2 regions of the Demequina capsici genome follow, and region 1 is predicted to be linked to the other one. Evidence: predicted binding sites of a transcription regulator. Region 1 holds the regulator's gene; the other holds the start of a gene.
The links. Region 1 encodes HrcA, which represses chaperone genes, less so after heat shock. Its sites were predicted from a motif close to TTNGCACTCGNNNNNNNCGAGTGCNAA; they were not measured.
Positions count from the first base shown of each region.

Region 2: groES (co-chaperone GroES) is a predicted target of HrcA. The motif match lies at 7,028-7,054, and genes of this name have one in related genera.

Region 1 covers NZ_CP134880.1:1,035,298-1,045,822, reverse strand. Annotated here, with positions in the region: gene RN607_RS05000 (PhoH family protein) at 1-1,046, opposite strand, end outside; gene RN607_RS04995 (histidine triad nucleotide-binding protein) at 1,031-1,369, opposite strand; gene RN607_RS04990 (16S rRNA (uracil(1498)-N(3))-methyltransferase) at 1,412-2,158, opposite strand; gene dnaJ (molecular chaperone DnaJ) at 2,166-3,299, opposite strand; gene hrcA (heat-inducible transcriptional repressor HrcA) at 3,300-4,307, opposite strand; gene RN607_RS04975 (DUF4870 domain-containing protein) at 4,570-4,950, shown strand; gene RN607_RS04970 (DUF4870 domain-containing protein) at 5,041-5,604, shown strand; gene RN607_RS04965 (P-loop NTPase family protein) at 5,640-6,206, shown strand; gene hemW (radical SAM family heme chaperone HemW) at 6,236-7,450, opposite strand; gene lepA (translation elongation factor 4) at 7,453-9,303, opposite strand; gene RN607_RS04950 (putative bifunctional diguanylate cyclase/phosphodiesterase) at 9,449-10,525, shown strand, end outside.
Region 2 covers NZ_CP134880.1:2,435,327-2,448,057, forward strand. Annotated here, with positions in the region: gene RN607_RS11560 (ABC transporter ATP-binding protein) at 1-197, opposite strand, end outside; gene RN607_RS11565 (GuaB3 family IMP dehydrogenase-related protein) at 208-1,332, opposite strand; gene RN607_RS11570 (exonuclease domain-containing protein) at 1,471-2,229, shown strand; gene RN607_RS11575 (Glu/Leu/Phe/Val family dehydrogenase) at 2,381-3,655, shown strand; gene RN607_RS11580 (TSUP family transporter) at 3,706-4,449, opposite strand; gene guaB (IMP dehydrogenase) at 4,533-6,044, opposite strand; gene RN607_RS11590 (WhiB family transcriptional regulator) at 6,261-6,551, shown strand; gene groES (co-chaperone GroES) at 6,618-6,911, opposite strand; gene RN607_RS11600 (THUMP-like domain-containing protein) at 7,096-8,289, shown strand; gene RN607_RS11605 (glycoside hydrolase family 3 N-terminal domain-containing protein) at 8,341-9,957, opposite strand; gene tsaD (tRNA (adenosine(37)-N6)-threonylcarbamoyltransferase complex transferase subunit TsaD) at 9,965-11,005, opposite strand; gene RN607_RS11615 (malonic semialdehyde reductase) at 11,061-11,690, shown strand; gene rimI (ribosomal protein S18-alanine N-acetyltransferase) at 11,687-12,163, opposite strand; gene tsaB (tRNA (adenosine(37)-N6)-threonylcarbamoyltransferase complex dimerization subunit type 1 TsaB) at 12,160-12,731, opposite strand, start outside.

The sequences.
Region 1 (10,525 bases):
AACCTGCGCTGCTGGCCGAGCGGCCGGTCGCCGGCACGCTGCTCGCTGGCCTCGTAGGCCGTGATGATGTCGCTCACCAGCCGGTGGCGGACCACGTCCTCGGCACCGAGCCGGCAGAACGCGATGTCCTCCACGCCCTCGAGGATCTCACTCGCGGCGCGCAGCCCGGACGTCGTACCGCCGGGCAGATCCACCTGAGTGATGTCGCCGGTGACGACCATCGTGGAGCCGAACCCGAGACGGGTGAGGAACATCTTCATCTGCTCGCGCGTCGTGTTCTGCGCCTCATCGAGGATCACGAACGCATCGTTGAGCGTGCGACCGCGCATGTACGCCAGGGGCGCCACCTCGATGGTCCCAGCCTCCATCAGCCGCGGGATCGACTCCGGATCCACCATGTCGTGCAGCGCGTCGTACAAAGGTCGCAGGTATGGGTCGATCTTGTCGTTCAGGCTGCCAGGAAGGAATCCGAGCCGCTCACCGGCCTCCACTGCCGGACGCGTGAGGACGATGCGGTTGACCTTCTTCGCCTGCAGCGCCGCGACAGCCTGAGCCATCGCCAGGTAGGTCTTGCCTGTGCCCGCGGGCCCGATGCCGAAGGTGATGGTGTGGTTCTCGATCGCCGTCACGTAGCTCGCCTGCCCGGCGGTGCGCGGGCGAATGGTGCGTCCCCTGGTGGAAAGGATCGACCGTGCGAGCACCTCCGTCGGCCGGCTCTCGCGCCGTCCGGCACCCGCCGCGGCAGCTGCCGCGGACGCGACGCCCTGCACGCTGCGAAGCATCCGCACCGACTCACGCGCGATGTCCGCCGTGAGCGGCACCCCGGCGGCGAGCACCGACCGGAGCTCGTCCACCGCGGTGGCGGCGGCGGCGACCTGCGCCTCCTCCCCGCTGAGCATGATCCGGTTGCCCCGCACGTGGAAGTCGACGTCAGGGTACGCGCGCTCCACCTCGCGGAGCACCGCGTCGCCGCTGCCAAGCAGCTCTGGCATGGTGGCGGCATCCTCGACGAGGATCTCGCGGCTGGACGTCACGCAGGCTCCCATCCGAGCGGAGCGCCGCCAAGCACGTGACCGTGCGCGTGGAAGACGCTCTGCCCTGCCTCGGCGCCGGTGTTGAAGATGAGACGGAACTGCCCGCCGCACTCCGCGTCGGCGATGCCCTGCGCGAGCGCGGTCATGTCCGCGAGCAGGCCGGGGTCGGCGTTCGCGACCTCCGCCACGTTCGCGAGGTGGCTGCGCGGCACCACCAGCACGTGCACCGGCGCCTTGGGCGCGATGTCGCGGAACGCGATCACAGAGTCGGTCTCGGCAACGACATCCGCAGGGATCTCACCGGCGACGATCCGGCAGAACAGGCAGTCGGTCATAGGTCCAGGGTAGGGCGTCGGGGTGACATGCGCGTCACCGGGTCACCAGGTGCGACGCAGCGCAGCGAGCGCGGCGATCGCTGCCGGACCCGCTGTCGCCGCGCGCAGCACGTGAGGTCCCAGAAGCACGGCCTCGGCGCCTGCGTCGACCATCCGCGCAAGCTCGTCGTCCGAGATCCCGCCCTCGGGTCCGACCACCAGCGTGACCGCCTGGCGGGGATCCTCCCAGCTCAGCCCGGCGAGCGGGACGGCCGCGACCTCGTGCAGCACGAGCACCCTCCCACCGGCGGCAACCTCGTCCCGGATGAGCGCGGCGAGCTCGCGACTCGTCACCACGGCAGCAACCTCGGCGAGCAGCGCCCTTCGGCTCTGCTTGGTCGCCGCGAGCACGAGCGACTCCCATCTGCCACGCGCCTTGTCCGCCTTGGGTCCGCGCCATTGCACGATGGATCGGTCTGCCTGCCAAGGCACCACCGCGGTCACGCCGAGCTCCACCGCGGCCTCCACCGCCTGCTCGTCCCGACCACCCTTGGCGAGCGCCTGCACCAGCGTCACGGACGGGTCGTCGTCGGCTGCCACGTGCGCGACGCGCACCCGGAGCCAGCCGTCGCCGATCTCGGCGATCGGTCCGCCCGCGCGCCGGCCCGCGCCGTCGACCAGGTCGACGACCTCCCCCAGCACGCGGCGCTGGACCGTGACGGCGTGGCGTGCCTCAGGCCCGTCGAGCGTCAGCAGGTCGCCCACCGCGGCGTCACGCGCCGCCGCGCACACGAAGACGGGAGCCGTCACCGTCGGCTCAGCTCCGGCCCTTGAACGCGTCCTTGAGACGCGAGAACACGCCCCCGCCGATCGGCGCGAGGCGCGCCTGCGGCATCTCCTCGCCGCGGAGCGCCGCCAGACGCTCGAGCAGCTCCTGCTGCTCGTCGGTGAGCTCGGTAGGGGTCTGCACGTCCAGGTGCACGTACAGGTCCCCACGGCCGGCGCGCTGGAGCCGTCCCACGCCCAAGCCCTTGAGCCGCACCGTGTGGCCCGCATGGGTGCCCCGAGTGACGTCCACCTCCTGCTCACCGTCGAACGTCTCGACGTTCAGGACCGTGCCCAGCGCCGCCGCGGTCATCGGCACCTCCAGCGTGCAGTGCAGGTCGTCGCCGCGACGCTCGAAGGTCTTGTGCGCGCGCTCGCGGATCTCCACGTAGAGGTCGCCCTTGGGCCCGCCGCCCACGCCGGCGTCGCCCATGTGCGACAGCCGGATGCGGGTGCCCGTCTCGACACCCGCGGGGATGTCCACCTTGATCGTGTGGCGGGAATGGGTCCGTCCGCGACCCGCGCAGTCGGGGCACGGGGAGGCGATGATCGTGCCGTACCCGCCGCAGTCCGGGCACGGCGACGAGGTCATCACGTTGCCGAGCAGCGACCGCGCGACCCGCTGCACGTGTCCCGCGCCGCGGCAGGTGGTGCACGTGGTCGGCTGGGTGCCGGGCGCGCAGCACGAGCCGGAGCACGTGGAGCACACGTCGGCCAGGTCGACGACCACCTCGCGGGTCACGCCGAACACGGCCTCCTCGAGCGTCACCTCGGTGACGACGAGCTGGTCGCCTCCGCGCTGGGTGCGTGACGCCGGCCCCCGCTGCTGACCGCCGAACGGGCTGCCGCCCCCGAAGAACGACTCGAAGATGTCCTCGAACCCGAAGCCTTGGGCGCCACCCTGGGATCCCGCTGACGAACGCGGGTCCACGCCGCGGTCGTACATCGCCTTCTTCTCGGGGTTCGACAGCACCTCGTAGGCCGCGCCGACCTCCTTGAAGCGCTCCTCGCCCTCGGGACCCGCGACGTCGGGATGATGCTCGCGGGCGAGCTTGCGATACGCCTTCTTGATCTCGGCGTCCGTTGCGTTCCGGGACAGGCCCAGCACTGCGTAGTAATCCGTCACTTAAGCGTCAACCACCTTCGACAGGTATCGGGCGACCGCGCGTACCGCGGCCATCGTGGAGGGATAGTCCATACGGGTGGGCCCCAGGGCCCCGAGCAGCGAGACGGAAGGACCGCTTCCGTAGCCGGCAGCGACGATAGAGGTGCGGGCGAGGGCGTCGTTGCGGGTCTCGTGGCCGATCCGCACCGCCACGTCGGAGTCTCCGCTGGTCATCTCGTGCAGGAGCCTGAGGAGCACCACCTGCTCCTCGAGCGCGTCGAGCACGGGACCGATCGCGTCAGCCTCGAGGTCGCTGCCGCGTGCAAGATTCGAGGCGCCGGCGAAGATGACACGCTGCACCGTGCCGCCCCGCGCCGCCTGGATCACGGCCGAGGTCACACCCGCGACCCACGCAGGCTGCCCCGGCCGGTCCGCCCAGGCCGACAGGGGCGGCTCAAGCGCCGTCGGCGTCCTGCCCATCGCGATCTCATTGATCTCGCGCACCGCACGGTCGAGCTCGTCCTGGATCACGGCCGTCGTCACGAGCACGGTGGACTGCTCCACCCGAGCGTCGGCGCTGATGACGACCACCAGGATGCGGTCGAGCCCCAGCGCGACCAGCTCCACGCGCTGCACCGCCGACTCGCGCAGCGACGGGTACTGGACCACCGCGACCTGACGCGTCAACTGGCTCAGCATGCGCACGGACCGCTCGATCACGTCGTTGAGGTCCAAGGCATCGGACAGGAACGTGGTGATGGCGCGCTTGTGGCTGTCCGGCAGCGAGGTCAGCGCGAGGTAGTCGACGAACGATCGATAGCCCTTGTCGGTGGGGATCCGCCCGGCCGACGTATGGGGCTGCGTGATCAGCCCCTCCTCCTCGAGGATGGCCATGTCGTTGCGTATGGTCGCCGGGGACACCCCCAGCCCGGTCCTCGCCGCGAGCGCCTTGGAGCCGATCGGCTCCGACGTCTCCACGTAGCCCTCGACGATCGCGCGCAGCACGGCACGCCTGCGCTCCTCGGTCATGCCGCTCCACCTCCCGATCGACATTGGCACTCGGCACCTGTGAGTGCCAATCCTAACCTTGACGCCCGCCCGGTCCCTCGAGGCGGCCCCAGGAGGCGCCCGGACCGCTGTCCACGGATCCCGCGTGCATCCGCACAATTCGGGCACCACTCGCTAGATTGGTCCTGTCGAGGCGCACCGCAACGGGGGTAACGGCTCTCCCTCGTTCGTCCAGGGCACCACGACCGCACCATATGTCCCAACAAATGAAGTGGTGAGAACGATGTCCGAGACCCCTCCTCCCCCTCCGCCGCCCGCCGCGCCGCAGCCGGCCGCGCCCATGTCGCAGAGCGACGAGCGACTCTATGCCACGCTCGCTCACGCCGGAATCATCCTGTTCGGATTCCTTCCGCCGCTGATCATCTGGCTGATCGGCAAGGACCGCTCCGCCTACGTGGACCGCCAGGCCAAGGAGGCGTTGAACTTCTCCATCCTCGTCACGATCGCCTATATCGTGTCGTCGATCCTGGTCGCCGTGCTCATCGGCATCGTCCTGTGGCTCGCGACGATCGTCGTGACGCTGATCTTCTGCATCCAGGCCGCCATCGCCGCGAACAAGGGCGTCGACTACCGGTACCCGTTCAACTGGCGGATCATCAAGTAGCGCTCAGGGTCTACCCCGAGCGCACAATCAGGGCCCCGCTCCTTCCGTGGAGGGATGCGGGGCCCTGCCACGTCGTGGCACGGTTTCCCTATGAACGACACCGACCGCACCGAGGGCGCCGACACGACGCCCGAAGCCGCACCACAGGACGGCTCCAGCGCGCAGCCAGGGGCCGCGGAGCCGCCGGCGATCGAGCAGGCGCCATCACCGCAGCCCAGCGACGCCCCGCCCGCCGGGGGCCCGTTCCCTCCGCCCGGTGGACCCACCGCGCAGCCGATGCCCGCTCGCATGCTCGAGTCCGAGGCCCGCAACTGGGCCATGCTGATCCACATCATCGCCGCGGCGGCGGCCCTGCTGTCGCTCGGCACGGTGTCCTGGGTGGTACCGCTGGTCCTCTGGCTCATCTACAGGGAGCGCTCGGCGCTGATCGAGCATCACGGCAAGCAGAACCTCAACCTCCAGCTCACGCTGCTCGTCGTCATGGTCGGCGGCGTGATCATCGGGTTCGCCACGCTCTTCATCGGCTTCTTCGTGACCATCCCGGCGATGATCCTCTACGGCCTCTACTCGATCGTCATCTCCTTCGTCGCCGGCGTGAAGGCCAACCACGGCGAGTACTACAGGATCCCGCTGATCATCCCGTTCCTGCGCTGACCTCACCACGGCAGCATCTCGATAGCATCGCGCTCGTGCTGCGCTTCGACGACCCCCTCCCGCGAGCTCCCAGAAGGATCCTCATCGCCGGGGTCTCCGGGGCAGGAAAGTCCACGCTCGCACAGTCGATCGCCGTCACGCTCAAGGTGCCGTACACCGAGCTCGACTCGCTGTTCCACGGTCCCGACTGGACGCCTCGTGCCCGATTCCTCGACGACGTGCGGGCGCTGGTCGGGGCCGACGCCTGGGTCACCGAATGGCAGTACCCCTCCGCACGACAGCTGCTCGCGGAGCGCGCCGACCTGCTGATCTGGCTCGATCAGCCGTTCCTCACCGTGACTCTGCCACGCGTCCTGCGGCGCACGTTCATCAGACGGATGCGCCGTGAGCAGCTGTGGAACGGCAACACAGAGCCTCCGTTCCACACCTTCTTCACCGACCCGGAGCACATCGTGCGGTGGGCATGGACCACCAGGAACGACTATGGCGAACGCGTGGCCTCCGCCTGCGCCGACCATCCTGACCTTCCCGTGGTGCGGCTGAGGTCGCCGCGTCAGGTCGACCGTTGGCTGGCGGGCCCGCTCGCGGACAGCGTGCGCTGAAGCCCGCGCGCCGCGGCACGCGGCGGAGATCAGGTCAGGGCGCGGACCGCGGCATCCGCCAGGAGGCGCCCCTTCAGCGTGAGAAGCAGGCGTCCGGCCAGCGCGGCGCGGCCGTCGAGCACCCCCTCGGCCACCAGGCGGGCCACCTCCGTGGGCCGACGCTCGGGCAGGTCGGCGATGGCCATGCCCTCAGCGAGCCTCAAGCGCAGCATCACCGACTCCAGCGCGAGGTCGTCCGCGGTGAGCGGCTCGCGCTCGGCGGCTGGATCCTCGCCCGCGGCCAGCCTGTCCGCGTACGCGCGCGGATGCTTGACGTTCCACCAGCGCTCGGCGCCGCGTTCGCCGCCGTCCGGATCCACACGCGGACCGAGGTACGAGTGGGCGCCGGGCCCGATGCCCCACCAGTCCTGGCTCCGCCAGTACGCGATGTTGTGACGGCACGCATGCTCGGCGCCGCGCGCCCAGTTCGAGACCTCGTACCAGGCGTACCCCGCTGCGGCGAACCTCGCGTCGGCGAGCTCGTACATGTCCGCCTGCGTGTCTGGATCCACGGGCTCGATAAGCCCGCGCTTGAGCTGCGCACCCATGCGCGTACCAGGCTCGATCACGAGCGCGTAGGCACTGAGGTGATCCGGCTCGAGCGCGATGGCCGCGTCCACGCTCCGCTCCCAATCCGCCAGCGACTCGCCTGGAGTGCCGTAGATGAGGTCCACCGAGACCGCAAGCCCGGCCTCGCGCGCCCAGCCGACCGCGCGTGCGACGTTGTCAGGGTCGTGCGTCCGCTCGAGGACTGCCAGGACGTGAGGCACCGCGGACTGCATGCCGAAGGACACCCGGGTGTACCCGGCGTCCGCGAGCGCGCGGAGCGACTCCCGTGACACGGAGTCCGGGTTCGCCTCCGTGGTGACCTCCGCATCGGAGGCCAGGCCCCATGTCGCGCGCACGCCGTCGAGCAATGCGGCCAGGGCTGAGGCATCGAGCATCGTGGGCGTGCCTCCCCCGAGGAAGACGGTGGACGCCGCGCGTGCGTCGCCCTCCATCACGCGCGCCGCCAGCGCCATCTCGCGCAAGGCGGACTCGACGTACCCCTCCCGGGTGGCGCCCCCCACCTCGGACGGCGCGTAGGTGTTGAAGTCGCAGTAGCCGCATCGCACGCGGCAGAACGGCACGTGAATGTAGACGCCCAGGTCGCGCTGGTGCGTGGCGGACGCCGTCGCGGTCGCGGCAGGCGCGCGTTCGGGCACGGCTACTTCTTCTTGCCCTTGTCCGAGCCGTCGTCCGATGTCGACAGCGCGGCGATGAAGGCCTCGGGCGGCACCTCCACCGACCCGATGTTCTTCATGCGCTTCTTTCCCGCCTTCTGCTTCTCGAGCAGCTTGCGCTTACGGGAGATGTCACCGCCGTAGCACTTCGCGAGAACGTCCTTGCGGATCGCGCGGATCGTCTCGCGCGCGATGATTCGGGCGCCGATCGCTGCCTGCACGGGGATCTCGAACTGCTGCCGGTCGATCAGGTTCTTGAGCTTGCCGACCATCATGACGCCGTACGAGTAGGCCTTGTCCTTGTGGACGACGGCGGAGAACGCGTCGACCTGCTCGCCCTGAAGCAGGATGTCGACCTTCACCAGATCAGCCGCCTGGTCGCCTGCAGGCTCGTAGTCGAGCGAGCCGTAGCCGCGCGTGCGGGACTTGAGCTGATCGAAGAAGTCGAACACGACCTCGGCGAGCGGCAGCGTGTAGTGCATCTCCACGCGGGTGTCGCTGAGGTAGTTCATGGTGCCGATGATGCCGCGACGCTCCTGGCACAGCTCCATGACGGTGCCGATGAACTCGCTCGGCACGAGGATGGACGCGTTGACGATCGGCTCGCGGACCTCGTTGATCTTGCCGCTGGAGAACTCCGACGGGTTCGTCACGGTGACGACCTTGCCGTCCTCCATGTGGACCTCGTAGACCACGTTGGGGGCGGTCGAGATCAGGTCGAGCCCGAACTCGCGCTCGAGGCGGTCGCGCACGATCTCGAGGTGGAGAAGCCCCAGGTACCCGCATCGGAAGCCGAAGCCGAGCGCCACGGAGCTCTCGGGCTCGTAGACGAGCGAAGCGTCGTTGAGCTGGAGCTTGTCGAGCGCGTCGCGCAGGATCGGGAAATCGGAGCCGTCGACCGGGAACAGGCCCGAGTACACCATCGGCTTCGGGTCGCGATAGCCGCCGAGCGACGTCGTGGCGCGACGCGACGCGAGCGTCACGGTGTCGCCGACCTTCGACTGGCGCACGTCCTTCACACCGGTGATCAGGTACCCGACCTCGCCGACGCCCAGACCCTTGGTGGGCACGGGCTCCGGGCTGATGACGCCGATCTCGAGCAGGTCATGGGTGGCGAGCGTCGACATCATCGCGATCTTCTCGCGCGACTTGAGCGCCCCGTCGACCACGCGGACGTAGGTGACCACGCCGCGGTAGGTGTCGTACACGGAGTCGAAGATCATCGCCCGGGTGGGTGCGTCCGCATCGCCCACGGGGGCGGGGATGTCACGGACGACGCGGTCCAGGAGCGCGTCGACGCCCTCGCCTGTCTTTCCGCTCACGCGGAGCACGTCGTCGGGATCGCAGCCGATCAGCTGGGCCAGCTCCGCGGCGTACCGCTCGGGCTCCGCCGACGGGAGGTCGATCTTGTTGAGCACCGGGATGATGGTGAGGTCGTTCTCCATCGCCAGGTAGAGGTTGGCGAGCGTCTGCGCCTCGATGCCCTGCGCCGCGTCGACCAGCAGGATGGCCCCCTCGCAGGCGGCGAGCGAACGCGACACCTCGTAGGTGAAGTCCACGTGACCGGGGGTGTCGATCATGTTGAGCGCGTACGGCTGGCCGGCGACCTGCCACGGCATGCGCACAGCCTGCGACTTGATCGTGATGCCGCGCTCGCGCTCGATGTCCATGCGGTCCAGGTACTGGGCGCGCGCGGCTCGCTCCGATACGACGCCCGTGATGCCGAGCATGCGGTCGGCGAGGGTCGACTTGCCGTGGTCGATGTGCGCGATGATGCAGAAGTTGCGGATCAGCTCAGGCGCAGTGGCGGCAGGCTCGATTCGGGTGTCGGTCACAGGGGGGTCGATCCTCGTCAGGAAGAGTCCAGGGGCAGGGCATCCATGGTCCCACGTTTTCCTGCCCTCATGCGTTGGCGAATGATGCCGATATCCAGTGTGGCGTATCTCACACCCCCCGAGGTATCGCCACCAGGAGGGAAACGTGACTCGCACCGAGGACCTGTTCCGGCAAGCCTTCCGGGAATCGCCGATCGGCATGGCGGTCCTGGACGACGCCGGGCGCTACGAAGAGGTGAACGCCACCTTCGCGAGCGTGCTGGGGCTCAGCCCCGCCGCCGTGATCGGCCGGTCGTTCGCCGATTTCACGCACCCCGACGACATGGTCGCGTCCCGTGACACCCTGCGCCGCATCCGCACCGGGCAGACCTCCTCCGCCCAGTTCCTCAAGCGGTACCTCAGCGCCAAGGGCGAGGTTGTGTGGGCCCGCGTCACCGTGTCCGATGCGCCTGGCTCGCACCTCGACCCGCGGCACCGCCTCGTCGTCCAGGTGGAGGACGTCACCGAGGAGCGGCGCACGAAGGACCTCCTCACGCAGCGGACCCTGTACGACCACCTCACGGGGCTCGCCAACCGCACCCTGCTGCTCGACCGTCTCGCGCTCGCGCTCGACGCGCACCGGGACAGGATCACCACCGTCGCCTGCGCGTTCCTGGACGTCGACCACTTCAAGGTGGTCAACGACTCCCTGGGGCACGAGGCCGGCGACTCGCTGCTCGTCGAGATCGCGCGAAGGATCCAGGACGCAGTCCGCCCGGGCGACACGGTGGCCCGGCTGGGCGGCGACGAGTTCGTGGTGATCCTCGAGAACGTCCGCAGCCGCGCCATCGCCGAAGGCGTCATCGGCGCGGTCACCCAGGCCGTGCAGTCCGCTGTGATCGTCGAGTCGCACGAGATCGTGCCGACGGTGTCCGTGGGCCTCGCGCTCGCGGAGCTGGACTCCACCGCAGAGGGCCTCGTACGTGCCGCCGACACCGCGATGTCCGCTGCGAAGGAGTCAGGACGCGCCCGGCTCGCCGCGTATCACCCAGGGATGCGCCGCGACGCGATGTCCAAGCTGTCCGTGGAGGCGGAGCTGCGCACCGCGATCCGCGACGGTCAGCTCGTCGTGTTCTACCAGCCGGTCGTGGACCTCGCCTCGCGGCGGATCATCGCCTTCGAGGCCCTCGTGCGCTGGCACCACCCGTCGAGGGGCCTGCTGGGGCCCGACGAGTTCATCGGG
Region 2 (12,731 bases), 1.4 Mb from region 1:
GGGGCGCCGTCCCAGGACACCGCGCCGGCATCCGAGCTCAGCACCCCGAGCACGATGCGCATCGCGGTGGTCTTGCCGGCGCCGTTCGCGCCGACGAAGCCGAAGAGCTCTCCTGCAGCGACCTGGAACGAGACCCCGTCGAGCGCGCGCACTTCCCCGAAGGACTTGACGAGCCCATCGAGGACGAGCGAGGGCATCCCGCCCGCCTCAGCCGGCCTGGTAAGGGCTGACGACCACGTCGACGCGCTGGAACTCCTTGAGGTCGGAGTACCCGGTGGTGGCCATCGAGCGGCGCAGCGCGCCCATGATGTTGGTGGTGCCGTCGGCGCGGGTGCCCGGGCCGAACAGGACCTCCTCGAGGGTGCCGGTGGTGCCCACCCGCACGCGCTCGCCGCGCGGCAGGGCCGAGTGGTACGACTCGGGGCCCCAGTGGTACCCGGCGCCAGGCGCCTCGGCTGCGCGCGCCAGGGCCGCGCCCAGCATGATCGCATCCGCGCCGCAGGCGATGGCCTTCACCATGTCTCCCGAGCGCCCCAGGCCACCGTCCGCGATGACGTGCACGTACCGACCACCGGACTCGTCGAGGTAGTCGCGGCGCGCGGCCGCCACGTCGGCCACCGCGGTCGCCATGGGGGCGTGGATGCCGAGCGTGGTGCGCGTGGTCTGCGCCGCGCCGCCTCCGAACCCGACGAGCACGCCCGCCGCGCCGGTGCGCATCAGGTGGAGCGCCGCCTGGTAGGTCGATGCTCCGCCGACGATGACCGGCACGTCGAGGTCGTAGATGAACTTCTTGAGGTTGAGCGGCTCGACCTCGGCCGACACGTGCTCCGCGGACACGGTGGTGCCCCGGATGACGAACAGGTCGACGCCGGCCTTCAGCACCGTCTCGTAATGCTCCTGGGTGCGCTGGGGGCTGAGCGCTCCTGCGACGGTCACGCCCGCCGCGCGGATCTCCTGCAGCCGCTGGACGATCAGCTCGTCCTTGATGGGCTCCTGGTAGATCTCCTGCATCCGCAGCGTCGCGGCGTCCATGGACAGGGTCGCGATCTCGTCGAGCAGTGCCGCCGGGTCGTCGTACCTGGTCCACAGGCCCTCGAGGTCGAGGACGCCGAGCCCGCCATGCTGCCCGAGAGCGATCGCGGTCGCCGGTGACATCACGGAGTCCATGGGGGCTCCGATGACCGGGATCTCGAACCGGAAGGCGTCGATCTGCCAGGCCAGGCTGACCTGCCGCGGATCGCGCGTTCGTCGGGACGGGACCACCGCCACGTCGTCGAAGCTGTATGCACGGCGGCCGCGCTTGCCGCGCCCGATCTCCATCTCGTTGCTCACCGTCCCAGCCTAGCGGTGGAGCCGACGTTCGCCGGAGGCCACCGGCCCGGGTCTCGCACCAGGGCCGATGCGGCGGACCTGTGGACAGGGGACCGTCGGCGCGCGCCGATGTCGGAAGACCGTGAAAGGGTGGGCACCATGACTTGGCTCGACGAGACGATGGTGGGATTCGACACGGAGACGACGGGGGTGTCCACGGCGAACGACCGCATCGTCACCGCCGCGATCATCACGCGGCGGGCGGGCGAGGAGCCGCGGACGCGCACCTGGCTCATCAACCCCGGCGTCGAGATCCCTGCGCGGGCGATCGAGGTGCATGGCATCACCAACGAGAAGGCGCGTGCGGAGGGCATGGACCCCGCACAAGGTCTCGAGGAGATCGCGACCGCGCTCGCCGAACCGCTCGCCGCAGGCATCCCCGTGGTCGGCTTCAACGCCCAGTACGACCTCAGCATCCTCGAGGCAGAGCTCGCCCGGCACGGCCTGGCGTCGCTCGCCTCACGGCTGCCTCGGGGGATCCGCCCGATCGTCGACCCGCTGGTGATCGACCGGTTCCTTGACCGGTACCGCAAGGGCGGCCGCAAGCTCATCGACATGTGCCGCATCTACGCGGTCCCGGTCGTCGCTGACGATCTTCATGCCGCAGACGCCGACGTGCTCGCCACGCTCGACCTGCTGCCCGCCATGGCGCACCTGCACCCGACGCTGGCCCAGGTCGCCTTGGACGACCTGCACGACCAGCAGATCGAGGCGCACCGGGTGTGGGCCACCCGCTTTGCAGCATTCCTGAAGTCGAAGGGCGAGACGGACGACCTCCCGAGCCCGCTCTGGCCCGTGTCGGCTGCCGACCCGGAGCCGCAGCCGCAGCCCGAACCGGAGCTCGACGCCCTCTTCTAGGAGGCGGCCGCGTCGACGGCGGGCTGTCCCCCACACCTGCCGTGCGCCAAGCTCACGGAGCCGAACGACCGGCGCGAGACCCCGCACGCCGGATGCACGGATCACCCTTCTCCCAGGCGTAGCCTGACCTGACAGGTATCAGGAGGTTGCAATGGCGCACCCCGAGTCCCCGGTACTGCCGCAGGCTGCCGGTCCGCTCGCCGACGCGTTGGCCCAGCTGCACAAGGCGGCCGCCACGCTCGAGATCTCAGACGGTCTTCACCAGCTTCTCGCGTCACCCCGCCGCGAGCTCGCCGTGAGCATCCCGCTCCGGCGGGACGACGGGACGCTCGCGCTCTACTCGGGCTTCCGCGTCCAGCACAACTTCACCCGCGGACCCGCCAAGGGCGGTCTGCGCTACGCGCCTTCGGTCGACCTGGACGAGGTCCGCGCGCTCGCGATGTGGATGACCTGGAAGTGCGCGCTCGTCGACGTGCCCTACGGCGGCGCCAAGGGCGGCGTCGCGATCGACCCGCGCGAGCACAGCAAGTCCGAGCTGGAGCGGGTGACGCGGCGCTACACCACCGAGATCCTGCCGATCATCGGCCCCGAGGTGGACATCCCCGCCCCCGACGTCGGCACCGACGAGCAGACGATGGCGTGGATCATGGACACGTACTCGGTCGCCCGTGGATACACGGTGACCGGCGTCGTGACGGGCAAGCCCCTCAGCCTGGGCGGCTCCCAGGGACGCGCGCAGGCCACGTCCCGAGGCGTCGCGCACATCGCGCTGATGGCGATGGCGAGCCGCGGCATCGACCCCAACCACGCGACAGCTGCCGTGCAGGGCTTCGGCAAGGTGGGCCACGGTGCCGCGAGGTTCCTCGCCGAGGCCGGCGTCAGGGTGCGTGCGGTGAGCGATGTGGACGGCGCCGTGTACGCGCACGACGGTCTCGACATCGCGCGGCTCGCCGAGCACGTGGACCGTACCGGCTCGGTCGCGGGCTTCGACAGCGCGGAGGCCATCGATCCCGGCTCCGTGCTCACGCTGGACGTCGACGTCGTCGTCCCTGCCGCGGTGGAGGGCGTGCTAACCGAGGACAACGCGTCCAAGGTCCAGGCGCGCATCGTCGTCGAAGGTGCGAACGGCCCCACCACGGAGGCCGCGGACGCGATCCTCAAGGACCGCGACATCCTGGTGGTGCCGGACATCCTCGCGAACGCGGGCGGCGTCGTCGTCTCCTACTTCGAGTGGGTGCAGGCGAACCAGGCCTATCAGTGGACCGAGCGCGAGGTGAACGACCGGCTCGAGGAGCGGATGGCGAAGGCGTGGCACGACGTCGTGGCCCACTCAGGGGCGCACGGCATGACGTATCGGGAGTCGGCCACCGTCCTGGCCGTCGAACGCGTCGTGGAGGCGCATCGCCTACGCGGTCTGTACCCGTGATCGCGCGCCTCTGGGCCTGAGCCGACGCGCTGGGCGCACCGCCCGGCACGTCAGCTGAGCAGGAACCTCACCAGCATCGCGAGCGACACGGCGACGATGAGCCCGCGCAGCACGAGCGGATTCGCCCTGAGCAGCAGGTGCGAGCCGATCCACGCACCCGCGAGCTGACCGAGCGCCATGACTGAGCCCACGAGCCACACCACCTTGCCCGCGGCGACGAACACCGCCAGCGCAGCCAGGTTGGTGGCGAAGTTGAGCGTCTTCGCGAGGGCGGTCGAGCGGCGCAGGTCGAAGCCCCGCAGCGCGACCCCCCCGAGCGCGAACAGGGAGCCCGTGCCTGGCCCGAAGGCGCCGTCGTACGCACCGATCAGGGGCACCACGCCGCCCACGTACGCACGCCGGGTCAGGCGTGCGCGGGGCGGTGGCAGGTGCGCATCCCGCACCAGCAGGAAGTATGCGGCGACGCCCACAAGCACGATCGGGATGACGACCTGCAGGGCCTCGGGGTCGATGAACAGCACCGCCACGGACCCGATCGCGGACCCTGCGAACGCCACGAGCATGGGTCCTCGCACGTCGCGCCATGCGACGCCGTGCTTACGGATGACCTGCACGGTGGCGGTGAGGGTGCCGAAGGACCCCTGCAGCTTGTTGGTGCCGAGCGCCTGCACGGGGGGAACGCCGGCGAGCAGCAGCGCAGGCAGGGTGATCAGCCCTCCCCCACCGGCGAGGGTGTCGAGCAGCCCCGCACCGAACGCCACGAGCACCAGCAGTGCGAGCATGCGCCCGCTCACGTGCAGCGACGATCCAGCTCCGGATGCGGCCTCCGTCGTCGCCGCGGCGACGTGCAGGGCGCCGCCGACGAAGCCGACCGTGGTCAGCTCTTGCCGGAGTAGTTCGGCGCCTCGACCGTGATCTGCACGTCGTGCGGGTGGCTCTCCTTGAGGCCCGCAGGCGTGATGCGCACGAACTTGCCCTTGGCCTGCAGCTCGGGGATGGTGCGGGCTCCGACGTAGAACATGGACTGGCCCAGGCCGCCGACGAGCTGACGGACCACCGACGACAGCGGGCCCTTGTAGGGCACCCGCCCCTCGATGCCCTCGGGGATCAGGTCGTCGTCGCTGGGCGCATCGGCCTGGAAGTAGCGGTCCTTGGAGTAGGAGACACGACCGCGCGAGGCCATGGCGCCCATGGAGCCCATGCCGCGATAGGTCTTGAACTGCTTGCCGTTGACCAGCACCAGGTCGCCGGGGGTCTCGCTGACGCCGGCGAAAAGGGAGCCGAGCATCACGGACGAGGCACCGGCGACGAGCGCCTTGGCGATGTCGCCGGAGTACTGGAGACCACCGTCGGCGATCACGGGCACGCCCGCGGGCCGGGCGGCGAGCGATGCCTCGTACACCGCGCTGACCTGCGGGACGCCGACGCCCGCGACCACGCGGGTGGTGCAGATCGATCCAGGACCGACCCCCACCTTGACGGCGTCGACGCCCGCGTCGACCAGCGCCTTGGCGCCCGCCCGCGTGGCGACGTTGCCGCCGATCACCTGCACGTGACGGGTGGCCGGGTCGGACTTGAGACGCTTGATCATGTCGATCATCGCCTGAGCATGGCCGTGGGCGGTGTCGACCACGAGCGCGTCCACGTCGGCGTCGACGAGCGCGGTCGCACGCTCCCAGGCGTCGCCATAGAAGCCGACGGCGGCGGCCACGCGAAGTCGCCCCTCGGAGTCCTTGGTGGCGTGCGGGTACTTCTCGGTCTTGACGAAGTCCTTGACGGTGATGAGGCCGGTGAGGCGACCGTCGGCGTCGACGAGCGGCAGCTTCTCGACGCGGTGCTGGCCGAGCAGCCTCGCCGCGTCCTCGTTGCTCACGCCCTCGGGTGCGGTGATGAGCGGCATGGGCGTCATCTGGTCCTTGACCAGGAGCCGCGCATAGTCGCTGGGGTTGATGAACCGCATGTCGCGGTTGGTGATGATCCCGAGCAGCCGATTGTCCTCGTCCACCACCGGCAGGCCGGACACGCGGTATCGGGCGCACAGCGCGTCGAGCTCCGCGAGCGTGGCCTCCGGGCCTACGGTCACCGGGTCGGTGATCATGCCGGACTCGGAGCGCTTGACGGTGACGACCTGCTGCGCCTGGTCGTCGATGGAGAGGTTGCGGTGCAGCACGCCGATGCCGCCCAGGCGGGCTAGCGCGATCGCGAGCCTCGCCTCGGTGACGGTGTCCATCGCGGCGCTGAGCAGCGGCACCTTGATCGAGATCTCGCGGGTGAGCCGGGTCGTGGTGTCGACCTCGGAGGGGATGACATCGCTCTCTCCGGGGAGGAGGAGCACGTCGTCGTAGGTGAGTCCGGTGTAGCCGAAGGGGTCGTGTTCAGCGAGCGCCATGAACCGATTCTACGGGCCCTCACGAGCGCTCGGTCGCGCCCCGAAGATGGGCCTTGCCAAGACGTTCACGAACGCGGTAGACAGACACCAAGGGTTCAACGACGAGCCCTTGACCTGGGCGATTGGTCCGTTCTAGGGTGAATATCACGGTTTGATAACGAAGTCAGACCGAGCTTGGTGATCATTCCGCTCAGGGGAACGACGTGAGGAGCTGCCATGGAGTCGATCGCAAGACTGCCGGCACCGACGCAGGACCAGTGGGAATGGCAGTACCGGGGGGCCTGCCGCGGCGCGGATCCGGACCTCTTCTTCCATCCGGAAGGCGAACGTGGAGCAGCCCGGCGCAGGAGGGCCGAGACGGCCAAGCAGTACTGCGCCCGATGCCCCGTGCTCGACATGTGCCGTGAGCGCTCGCTGATGGCGCGCGAACCGTTCGGCGTCTGGGGCGGTCTGAGCGAGGACGAGCGTCACGCGATGCTCGTCGGACGGCTCAAGAAGGCGAGCTAGACGCGAGAGCATGCACGAAGGCCCGGGAGCGGATGCTCCCGGGCCTTCGTCGCGTTCTTGGTCGGACTAGCCGACGATGGCGAGCAGGTCGCGCGCGGAGAGGATGAGGTACTCCTCGCCCGCGTACTTGACCTCGGTGCCGCCGTACTTGCTGTAGATCACCTTGTCGCCCACGGCGACGTCCACGGGGACGCGGTTGCCGTTGTCGTCGACACGACCCGGGCCCACCGCCACGACCTCGCCCTCCTGGGGCTTCTCCTTGGCGGTGTCAGGGATGACGAGGCCGGAGGCCGTGGTCGTCTCGGCGGCAGCCGCCTTGACCACGACCTTGTCCTCCAGAGGCTTGATTGAGACCGACACTGCGGACCTCACCTTCCGTCTCGAAGTTCAGGTTGCGACATCTGCCGGGCGACCTGCCGTCGCGGGGGTCAGGCGAACCGGACCGATGCCACGCTCCCTCTCGGAGCAAGGTCAGATTAGCACTCACCTGCCACGAGTGCTAATGCGACTGCGGGCGGTGCCGGACCGTGGAATCATCGCTGGCATGGACGCCGACACCGCACGCCTGCTGCTGGCTCCGGAGACCCTCGCGCTGATAGATCGGCTTCCGCCGTACGACTCGATCGAACCGCTCGCCTTCGGCAGCCGGCTGCGAGCGGAGGGCCTGGACGGCCGGCTCGTCGCAGCGGTCCTGACCCAGGCGGAGCTCCGCTCGAGGGCCCGCGGCAAGCTGGGCGAGTTCGCCGTGGGCATGCTCTTCACCCGCGAAGGTCTGGAGCAGGCCACGCGCCTGAGCGTCGCAGGCAGGCATGCACGACGGTACGCATCCGCCGGCTGCACCAGGGTCGCCGACCTCACCGCCGGGCTCGGCGTCGACGCGATGGCGCTCGCAGCGCTCGGCCTGGCGGTCATGGCGTTCGAGCTCGACGAGGCGACCGCGCTGCTCGCCGACCACAACCTGCGGCATTGGGACGACGCGGTGGTGGTGCATGCGGACTCCATGGCCACGGTGCGCAGGGTCGACGGGATGGACGCCGTGTTCGCCGACCCCGCCAGACGCACGGGCCGGGGCCGGCGCCACGACCCGCGCGACTACTCCCCCGCACTCGACGACGTGCTCGCGCTGCGCGACCAGTTCCCCGCACTCGGCGTCAAGGTGGGCCCTGGCATCCCTCACGACGCGATCCCCGCCTCCACGACCGACGCGCCGGTCGAGGCCCAGTGGGTATCGGTGGACGGCGACGTCGTCGAGGCGGGGCTGTGGTGCGGGCCGCTCGCGCGCACGCACGGCCACTCGGCCCTCGTCGTGCGCGGTTCCGACGCGCACGAGCTCGCCGCGGATCCGATCCCCGGCGAGGTCGGCCCCCTCGGCGAGTACCTCTACGAGCCCGACGGCGCCGTCATCAGGGCCGGTCTCGTCGGCCCTCTCGGGGCCCGACTCGACGCGCGCCTCGTGGACCCGACGATCGCCTATCTGACAGCTGACGCCCCGCACCCGACTCCGTTCGCGCACGGCTACCGCGTGCTCGAGGCGATGCCGTACTCCACCCAGCGGCTCGCGAAGGCGTTGCGCGAACGCGGAGTGGGGCGGGTCGAGATCAAGAAGCGCGGCATCGACGTGACGCCGGAGCGGCTGCGACCTCAGCTGAAGCTGCGGGGCACGGAGGCCGCCACCGTCGTCCTCACCCGCATCGCCGGGCGCCACACGGCGCTCCTCGTGGAACCGCTCGACCGCTGACTACAGCTCCTCGGGCGAGGCGGGGAGAAGAGATCGCTCGGTCGCGGGCGGTCAGCACGCCGCGGGGACGTTCGCAAGCGCCACGGGCCAGCGGCCCTGCGGCGCGACCGCGCCCGTGAGCACGTCCGCGAGTCCCGCGAGGGCCGAGTCCCCACGCCCGTACACCGCCGCGTAGACGCGGGCCGTCGATCCGCTGAGACCCCACGGTCCGTCCATCGCCACGACCACGTCGGCGCTCCCCGACGTGTCGTCGGAGCCCGTGAGCCAGATCGTGGATCCGCCCTCGCCCAGGACCACGCCGTGCGAGGCGAGCGCCGCAGCAAGGGCGTCACGGTCGGCCCGGAAGCCGCCCGTGATCGTCACCGGACCCGTGACGAAAGGCGCGTCGCAGTCCGCTGCGGCGACGGTGACGCCGGCGTCGGCGAGCGCCCGCGCGTAGTCCCCGGTGACGGTGGGCGCGACCTGCACGAGCCCGGCCTGCCATCGTGACAGCAGGATCACCCGCGCGGCGGCCTCGTCGAGCCTCGCGCGAGGCAGGGTCCCGGAGTCGACAGCCGCGACGATCGCATTCAGCGAGGCGTCGACGGACTCGGGCATGAGCAGCAGGTCCGCACCAGCGGCGAGCGCCTTCACCGAGGCCTCGCCAGGGCCGTAGGACTCGGTGATGGCTCCCATGTTCAGCGCGTCCGTGATCGCCACGCCCGTGAAGCCGAGCTGATCACGCAGGTAGGCGTACGCCTGCGGGTCGAGGCTCGCCGGTGCGTCACCCCACGCCGCCACGGCGATGTGGCTCATCATCACCATGGGAGCGCCAGCGTCGATCGCGCGCGTGAACGGCACCAGATCCGCCTGCTGGAGCACGTCGAGCGACGCGGACTGCGTCGGCAGCGCGTCGTGCGAGTCGACGGTCACGGAGCCGTGGCCCGGGAAGTGCTTGATCGTGGGGATCACGCCCGCATCGAGGTAGCCGCGCATCGCCGCGACCACGGTGTCCGCGACCGCGTCGGGATCGTCGCCCGCCGAGCGCGACCGGATGACGGGGTCGGCAAGGCCGATGGTGACGTCCGCGACGGGCGCGAAGTCGACCGTGAAGCCCAGCTGTGCGAGGTCACGCCCCTGGGCCGCGTACACGCCGCGCACGAGCGACTTGTCGCGGGCGGCGCCGGCCGCCATGAAGGCGGGGAGGTCCGCCACTCCGTCGCTGAGCCGGGCCACGGTGCCACCCTCCTGATCCACGGAGAGGAGCGCGGGCCATCCCCTGCCTGCCGCCCCCTCCTGCGCGGCCGCATTGAGGTCGGCCGCCACACCGGCGCTCTCAGTGGCGGAGGCGAGCAGCATCACGCCTGCGAGTCCCTGGTCGGCCACCATCCGTTCCAACTCGGCGGGATCCTCGTAGGTGTAGGAGGGCATGAGGACCGCCCCGGCAGCCTCGCGAGCACTGAGGCCCTGAGCGGTCGCGAGCGCGTCGTCCCACGCGGCGAGCGTGGGACCCCATGCGAACGTCTCGTGCCCAGGGTCCGGTGACGCGGACGCCAGCGCCGAGGTGCTGCTCGGAGTCGGTGGCGCGGACGCGGTCGGCTGCGTCGGCGAGGCGCCGCACGCGGCGAGCACACCGACGGACAACGCCACCGCGGTGGTCCTCAGCGAGCCTGCGAGGAAGCGCCGCATGCAGTCCTCAGACGGTGATCGTGCTGAGCGGCATGGACGAGTCGACACCGATGTCGAGCCGGCTCGGCGCCACGCCCCGTCGCGCCACGGCGGAGCCGAGCGCGGCGATCATCGCACCGTTGTCGGTGCAGTAGCGGATCGGCGGGATCCGCACGTCGATGCCCGCCTGCTCGCACCGTTCGGTCGCGAGCTCGCGCAGCTGCGAGTTGGCGGAGAACCCGCCGCCGATCACGAGCGTGTCGACGTCGTGCGCACGGCAGGCGGCGATCGTCTTGTCCACCAGGACGTCGGCGACGGCGGCAGCGAAGGAGGCGGCGACGTCGGCCACCGGGATGTCCTGGCCTGCCTCCTCGCGTGCCTCGATCCACCGCGCGACGGCGGTCTTGAGCCCTGAGAACGAGAAGTCGTACGCATGCGTCTGCATCGCCTTGGCACTGGTGAGCGCACGCGGGAACGGGATCGCCTGCGGGTCGCCCTCCCGCGCCAGCCGGTCCACGTGCGGTCCACCGGGATACGGCAGGTGCAGCAGGCGTCCCACCTTGTCGAAGGCCTCCCCTGCGGCGTCGTCCAGGGTGTGGCCCAGCTCGACGACGTCGGTCGCGATGTCGTTCACGAGCAGCAGCGACGTGTGCCCACCTGAGACGACGAGCGCCATGGTGCGTTCCGGCATCGGGCCATGCACGAGCTCGTCGACGGCGGCGTGGCCGATCACGTGGTTGACCCCGTACAGCGGCCTGCCCAGGGCGAGCGACAGCGCCTTCGCGGCGGCGACGCCCACGGTCAGCGACCCGACCAGCCCAGGGCCCGACGCGACGGCGATGCCGTCCACGTCCGCCAGGCCGACGCCTGCACGGCTCAGCGCCTCCTCGACGGTCGGCACGAACGCCTCGAGGTGCGCGCGAGACGCCACCTCGGGGACGATGCCGCCGAAACGGGCATGCTCGTCCATGGACGACGCGACGACGTCGGCGAGCAGCTCGGTGCCGCGCACCAGTGCCGCTCCCGTCTCGTCGCAGGTGCTCTCGAGGCCGAGGATCAGAGGTTCCACCCCACCAGGGTAGTCGGCGGGAATACGGGCGGGCGCATCGTCGTCATACCTGCACGTGAGCGCAGTGCCCGACCTCTCCGCAGCGAGCTTCCAGATTCCGCAGGACGCCATCAGGCTCCTGTTCCTCGACGCGCGCTCGGCGACCCGGTGGGCGGACCGCGAGGTGTCGCTGGACACCCTCAAGGCGGTGCACGAGCTTGTGCGGTGGGCACCGTCGGCCAACAACTCGGCTCCGCTTCGCCTCGTCGTGGCCGGCTCGGACCACGCCCGCGAGATCGTCATGGAGCATGCGTCGCCCGGCAACCGCCCCAAGCTGGACCGTGCGCCCATGATCCTCGTGGCCGCCTCCGACGCCCGCTATCACGAGCATCTGGACGTGACAGCGCCAGGGATCCACGGTCTGTACGAGGTCCTGGAGGACAGGCCCGACGCGAGGGCCATCACCGCTCACGACAGCACCTGGCTGCAGATCGGCTTCCTCATCGTCGCGCTGCGATCCGCCGGGCTGCACGTGCGCCCCATGGGCGGCTTCGACCGCGCCGGCCTGTCGCGCAGCCTGCTCGGCGATCGCTCGTGGCACCCCGAGCTGCTGCTCGCCGTCGGCTACCCGGCGCAGGACGGGGAGCATGGCGCCGGCGATCGCCGCGGGCGTCCCAGCTGGGACACGGCGACCCTGGAGCTCTAGCTGGCCTCGTCCGGGCGCATCGCGCGCCTCATCACAAGAGCATCGACGTCCTCCGGCTGGTAGTACCGCCGGCGCACGCGCACGTCCTCGAAGCCGTACGACCGATACAGGGCCAGCGCGGCCTCGTTCGTCACGGCGACCTCCAGCCACACGTCGGGCACGTCGAGAGAGCGCGCCTCGTCGAGCAGGTCGTCGATGATCATCCGCGCGAGCCCCTCGCGTCGATGCTCCGGCAGCACCGCGAGGTTGAGCAGCGAGAACGCATCGCCGTCGAATCCGTACACCGCGTACGCGACCGGCCGGTCATCGATCCACACGCCCCTGTAGCGCCGACCGCCATAGCGGAAGTCCTCCCTGATCAGCGTCTCCGACCACGCCGACGGACCGAACAGGTCGCGTTCCACCCCCGCCATCCAGGCAAGGTCACGTTCGTGGAGGTCGCGCAGTCGAGCCGCGCGGGGGCCGTCGGTCACGCCCCGGGGATGCCGTGCACGTCGGGCCGGCGCAGATACAGCGGCTCGGTAGGCAGGTCCGTCTCACCCGCCGCCAGGCGACGGGCCACCACGCGTGCGAGCCAGGCAGGGTCCACGTCGACGACCGTGCCGCCGGGCAGCGCCTCGGGGTACAGCCCGGCGCCAGGCCCGGCCAGGGCGCCGACGACGGGCACGTCGGCCGGGTGCGCGACGTCAGGGCCGGCGACGCGCTCGCCCTCCCTGTAGGTCGCCCAGTAGAGCTCCTTGCGCCGGGCATCGGAGACGACGGTCAGCTCGACCTGATCCGCGAGCGCGGCGCCGATGGCGTCGAGCGAGCACGTGCCGTGCACCGGCACACCCCATGCGAACCCGAGCGTCCTCGCGGTCACGAGGCCCACGCGCAGGCCCGTGAAGGGCGCCGGTCCCGTGCCGACCACGATGCTCCCGATGTCGCCGCGCGCACAGCCCGCCTCCTCCATGCAGTCGCGGATCAGACCGGACAGCAGCTCCGCATGACCGCGGGGCGCGTGCTCGGTGCGGGAGGCGCGGACGTCATCTCCGTCGAGGA